2 linked regions of the Peribacillus simplex NBRC 15720 = DSM 1321 genome follow. The main gene of each other region encodes a partner of the protein of the gene in region 2 in a complex. Links are inferred from orthologs where the notes say so. Each region holds a gene or a part of one and is shown on either strand. Other genes may lie near its edges. The genes, in order: sirA and dnaA.

Region 1 (3,113 bases), 1.9 Mb from region 2 along the record:
TTTAGCCGGATCTAATAATACTGCCATCAAAGGTGAGACTGATCTATTACCGGGTAATTACAGTGGCCGTAATATATGGTTCGGTGTACGTGAATTCGCTATGGGTGCGGCTTTAAATGGAATGGCACTTCATGGTGGACTAAAAGTATACGGAGGAACATTCTTCGTATTCTCTGATTATCTACGTCCTGCCATAAGAATGGCAGCACTAATGGGATTGCCTGTAAACTATGTATTCACTCATGACAGCATAGCTGTAGGGGAAGACGGACCGACTCATGAGCCAATTGAACAATTAGCCGCATTGCGTGCAATGCCTAACCTAGGGGTAATCCGTCCAGCTGATGGCAATGAAACTGCAGCAGCCTGGAAAGTGGCAATGGAGTCTACAAATAAACCAACTGCTCTTGTACTGACTCGTCAAGGGTTGCCAACAATAAAAGACACTTCCGAAACTGCGTATGAAGGTGTTTCAAAAGGGGCATACATCATCTCTGCTTCTAAGAAAGAAGTAGCCGATGCGTTACTTCTTGCGACTGGTTCCGAAGTGAACTTGGCTGTGGAAGCACAGAAAGCTTTAGCGAACGAAGGAATTGATGTTTCGGTAATCAGCATGCCATCATGGGATCGATTTGAAACTCAATCTAAAGAATATAAACAAAGCGTAATCAATCCGGCAGTGAAAAAACGTCTAGCTATCGAATTGGCTTCACCATTTGGTTGGGATCGTTATGCAGGTGATGAGGGTGAAATATTGGCCATTAATCATTTTGGAGCTTCTGCACCAGGCGGTAAAATCATGGAGGAATTCGGTTTCACTGTAGAAAATGTAGTTGCTCGTGTTAAGGAAATGCTTAAATAATAGTAATGGGGAACTGACACCAACTAACTTGGTGTCAGTTTTTTTAACAAAAACATTCCTATTTTATATAGAATGTGTTCTATTCTAAAGGAAATCTTCCATTCGACAAAAAAAGAAGAAAATTTCTCCAGCAAACAACATATCTTTTTAGTTTGTCAATATATAATGAGAATAAATAAAATTCGTTTAAATGTGTCAGTTAAAGGGGAAAGTTATCAATAGTGGAAAATGGTGGAGATTGTCCTGGTGGTTAGACGTTTTCGTGACCAAAATAGGAAAGCTAGGAGGCATTGGCTGATGAGAACCTATCAGATTTATTTAATCGAAGATGAATTTGCCCATCATTATTATGGAAGAGAAAAGCTATTTTTCAATTTGTTTTTGGAGTATATTCAAGCAAGGGGCAGACTGAAGAGTATTTTGCAAAAACAAATCGAATATGTCACCAAAACAGTCCCGATTATCCAGTTGCAGCTAGCTATTGAACAACGTTTGCAAAAAAAGATGAATTATTGGGCTCAAAATGGAAAATACTATTTAGAAAAAACAAACGGGTCAAGTAAAGCCGTTTTAATCATTCAGAATGAGTCCATTACTCTTAAAGCTGAAGGAGACTATGAAGCTGAGACGGCTTTCTTTGAAAGTATTCGAAAATATGAAGCGAGTTTTCTGGCCATTGATTTTGAACATGAAAAATACGGTTGGTTAAAACCGATAAAAGAAAGAAAATTTGTCTAAATGGGGGACTTTTCGGTAGCGGGTATTGTATAATAACCTTTGGTCTAGTACACTGATGTTAGACAACACGAAGGAGGAAATAGTATGTGGGTTTACATTCTAGTTGGCGTACTGGCATTGATTGCTGGAGTAGTGCTGGGATTTTTCATCGCTCGTAAATACATGATGGATTACTTAAAGAAAAATCCGCCAATTAACGAACAGATGTTGAAAATGATGATGATGCAAATGGGTATGAAACCATCCCAAAAGAAAATTAATCAAATGATGAGCGCCATGAATAAACAACAAACAAAATAAGATAGCATAAACCCTGATATATCAATGTTCTTGGAAGATTGGATGCAAAATTTTATATAATATCGAAATGGTTGATCCGTTTAGACTGAATCTTTCCACCGATTTTATATAAAATTTTGGTTTATCTTTCATTTTTGTTTCTTAAGCCACTTTTTCTGAATGAATGGTTCAGTAAAGGTGGTTTTTGTTTTGGAATAAATAGATAAAAGCAGAACAGTATTTACTGATTGAAGAAATTTATAAAGAACTCATATTTAAAAAAATAATTAGTGTAAAAGGTAAATCCTCATTCTATGTGAGGGCTTTTTTATTTGGAAAGTAAACACGCAAACAGAAAACAATACTTGTCCACACCTTCTATCAAAAGATGCATATACAGTATTAAGGAGGGTGTTAGAATGATAAATGATTTTGTAAAAAAATGCTTTGAGGATACTTGTTCGGTGTGGTTTCCTAAATGTGAACATAAATTTGAACACAAATGTAAATTTAAAGACAACAAATGGGAATCTAAATTCAAATGGAAATCCAAATGTAAATGTAAAAAATAAAAATCTTTTCTAATAATCTTTTTATTAAAGCACTTAACCAATAAAGAGTCAGTGAATATATAAAATTGATTTAAGTAAGCTTCCGAGTAATCGGGTGTTTTTTATTTGAATGAACTTTATAATAGAATAGCACATAACCTGAATTGGTCGAGTGCTTTTTTGTATTTATATAGGTTAGTTTTATTTCTGATGCCCAAATTAATTTCATAAAGGATCTATATTCATCATTCGCACCGTTATAAACCATAAAAATATGTGTTAATATTAAAGGAATCAAAATTTTTTTTAGTAAAATCTAAAGATGAAGAAAGAATGATTGAATCGTTGTCATTAATTGTGAATTTAGTTTATCTATAATTAAGGTTTAAGTTATTCGATAATTTTAACACCGAGTCTTTTTTTAAGGGTCTTTAACTCCGGCAATATTAAAAGAGTAAAGTGAGGATTTAATTGCAATAATAATGTAATCAACATAGTTGACGAACCTGTTGAGTCTTTTGAGTTGACATTATCAACTGTAAATATTAATATTACAGTAATCTCCTTGAGGAGGATGCATAAAGTGAATAGTGATTTTACAATAGCTGTGCATAGTTTGGTCTATTTAGCTTATTTACCAGATCATATGGCAAGCAGTGAGTCTATCGCAGAAAACGTTTGTA
Region 2 (3,138 bases):
AAAGTACTTGGTTTTCGGTAATGACGATTTCAATGAGTTCGTTTGTATCATCAAGGATTTTACTCAACTCACTCAGACTTTTACCTGGGATTACAACGCTATAGGTCCCGGTAATTTTATTTTCTATTTTGGCTGTTCTCATTGCAAGCCTATGACTATCTGTTGCAATACAGGTCAATTCGTCATCTTGAACCTTCAAGTTTACACCTGTTAAGATGGGGCGTGTTTCTGACGTGGACACTGCAAAGCCAGTTTGGCGGATAAGGGTCTTTAAAAGGTCCGTTGGAAGTTTGAAAATATTTTCTTCTTCAATGATCGGAAGATGTGGATATTCCTCAGGATCCAGTCCATTTAGATTAAATTCAGCTTTACCTGAGCGAATAATCGTTTGAAAGTTGTTCTCCACTTCAATTTCTACAGTATCCATCGGCAGCTTTTTAACAATTTCACTAAAAAAACGAGCATTCAGGACAATACCGCCGCTACTTTTAACTTCAACAATCTCATCTCCGTCAACTTCAGCCGGAATGAATGATTGGATGGAGATATCTGAATCACTTCCTGTTAGAGTGACACCCTCACTAGTAACGCTTATTTTTATCCCTGTTAGAATCGGAATCGTCGTCCTCGATGTGACTGCTTTCATTACTTCTTGGACACTATGAACTAATCGATCTCTTTGGATTATAAATCTCATGTTTCATCCTCCAATTTTTTATTGCCGAATAGGCATATTTATTAATAATTTTTATTAAAAAAGATAGTAGTAATAGTAGTAGGGCCTGTTGATATGTGGATAAGTCCACTCAACCTAAGGAAAAACAGTCTATCCACATGTGGACAGACTGTGTGTAAGTAGTCGTCAGTTATGCACATTATCCAGAATCTATTATACCCTCAGCTGATCCTGGATTTCTTTAACCTGACGTTGAAGCTGGGTGTCCGTTTGCATGAGTTTAGAGATTTTTTCATGCGCATGGATAACGGTCGTATGATCGCGACCTCCAAATTCATCACCTATCTTGGGCAGGGATGAGTCCGTTAACTCCCTGGAAAGATACATGGCAATCTGTCTTGGAAAGGCTACGGATTTAGTCCGTTTTTTCGCCTTGAAATCCTCAAGTTTGACACTATAATGTTCACCGACCGTCTTCTGGATTTCTAAGATGGTGATTATTTTAGGTTTTGAGCTAGGTATGATGTCTTTTAATGCTTCAGCTGCCAAATCGGCATTTATATCTTTATTAATCAATGAAGAATAAGCGACGACACGGATAAGTGCTCCCTCAAGCTCACGAATATTGGAATCGATTTGGTTGGCAATATAGAGCATGACTTCATTTGGGATATCAAGACCCTCAGCTTTTGCCTTTTTACGCAATATGGCAATCCGCGTTTCTAGATCAGGAGGTGTGATATCCGTGATCAAGCCCCACTCAAACCTTGAACGGAGGCGATCCTCGAGTGTAGGTATCTCTTTTGGCGGGCGGTCACTCGAGATGACGATCTGTTTGCTTTCTTCATGCAACGCATTGAATGTATGGAAAAACTCCTCTTGAGTTTGTTCTTTTCCCGCAAGAAATTGAATATCATCAATTAATAAAACATCAACGCTTCGATATCTATCACGGAATTCCCCTGCTTTATTGTCCCGGATCGAGTTGATGAATTCATTCGTGAACTTTTCAGATGATAAATAAACGACCTTTGCATTCGGATTATGCTCAAGAACATAATGTCCGATTGCATGCATTAAATGAGTTTTTCCAAGACCTACGCCCCCGTATATGAATAAGGGATTATAGGCTTTGGCCGGAGCTTCTGCGACAGCGAGAGACGCGGCATGGGCAAAACGATTGCCGGAGCCGATGACAAATGTATCGAAGGTATTTTTCGCATTCAGCATATGTTGTGGAAATGCAGCATGCTCTTTATCCTGTTTTTTTATCTTTTTAGGCTGAACAGGAACGGTAAAATCATCATCTTCTTGATTGGGGGGAATGATGAATTTTGCTTCCAATTCCTCACCGGTAAGTTCAAACAATACATCGGAAATAAGATGGGAATAGCGTTCTTCAAGCCAATCCCTGGCAAATTCATTGGGAGCGGTGACTGTTAATGTATCACCTTGCAGTAAATAAGCCTTGGTTGATTTAAGCCAAGTTTCAAAGCTTGGTTTACTGATTTTTTTTTCGATTTTTCCGAGCGCCTGGTTCCAGAGGCTATCGATGTTATCCAAACTTATCCCTCCTTTGCAAAATATTTTTAATAATTGTATCTAAATGTATAGGCACAAATAAACTCATCGATTGCCATCTTTATATTAATTTTGACAGCAAAGGTTCGGTGAGCTGTATAAGGGATTTTTGTGTTGTGTAATTTGAAGTGCCTAAAAACTATATCTTGCGCTGTACAACCTTTGTACAGACTACATCTGGTGAGCCAGTGTAGATTTGAATGTTTATTCATCAACAGGTATTTTAAGAAATATATAATAAAGAAGAAAAAAGGGTTTTCGACAATATCCACCATCTGTGGACAGATTAATATACACAGGTCGAATAAACTATCCACAAGTTATGCACAGTCTGTGGATAACCGTTCCCTGTTGATAAAGTTATTCAGAGTGAAAACACAAATATAATATCAGAAAATCAGGCGTCTTGCAATGGGTTAGAAAACTTTATCCACAACTTACCGAGCTTGTGGGAAAAACTTTTCCACAGGCTACTGTTATGTGCAAAAGTCTATAAAATGGGTTGTGGATAGAAAAAAACATGTCGAATTTTATCCACAGATCATGATAATAGGCTCGAATTAATTTAATTTGAACCAAGTTGTTCAAGCCGGAAGACATGCATGATACAGATCGAAAGATGATTCAGGTTCATTCTTATTATTTGTCGAATGTTGTGTCGATCAAGGGAGGATTCATTGCGAATCTCATATTCGTGCTCATGGATAAAATGATGGAAATTTCCCTTTCCCCAAAAATTTCTATATCAGTTCGGGGCAAAATCATTTACAATAGGCTAGGTAGTAAAAAAAGGCCTACTGGACATTGAGCATTAAAAAAGAAATATTTTTATGGATGAGGTTGACAAGTAGAAACCTCCATCTATATAATTGTAAAGACTG

Evidence for each region.
Region 1: the proteins of dnaA (region 2) and sirA are in contact, whole or in part, in a crystal structure (PDB 4TPS), measured with the Bacillus subtilis proteins. The link is inferred for Peribacillus simplex NBRC 15720 = DSM 1321 from one-to-one orthologs.

The regions. Positions count from the first base shown.
Region 1 is NZ_CP017704.1:651,184-654,296, reverse strand. What follows is about bases 107-2,879. They hold sirA (sporulation inhibitor of replication protein SirA), read left to right. Parts: upstream 107-1,159; coding sequence 1,160-1,600; downstream 1,601-2,879. Other genes in these bases: BS1321_RS02940 (YneF family protein), read left to right, coding at 1,685-1,900; tkt (transketolase), read left to right, coding at 107-862. Outside these bases: more of tkt, read left to right, coding at 1-106; BS1321_RS02935 (RrF2 family transcriptional regulator), read left to right, coding at 3,014-3,113. UniProt on the Bacillus subtilis protein: Inhibits DNA replication initiation during sporulation, preventing overinitiation and thus enforcing diploidy; probably the main regulator of sporulation replication initiation under Spo0A control.
Region 2 is NZ_CP017704.1:2,568,861-2,571,998, forward strand. Bases 65-2,862 are described here. They hold dnaA (chromosomal replication initiator protein DnaA), read right to left. Parts: upstream 2,240-2,862; coding sequence 890-2,239; downstream 65-889. Other genes in these bases: dnaN (DNA polymerase III subunit beta), read right to left, coding at 65-697. In the rest of the region: more of dnaN, read right to left, coding at 1-64. UniProt on the Bacillus subtilis protein: Plays an essential role in the initiation and regulation of chromosomal replication. ATP-DnaA binds to the origin of replication (oriC) to initiate formation of the DNA replication initiation complex once per cell cycle.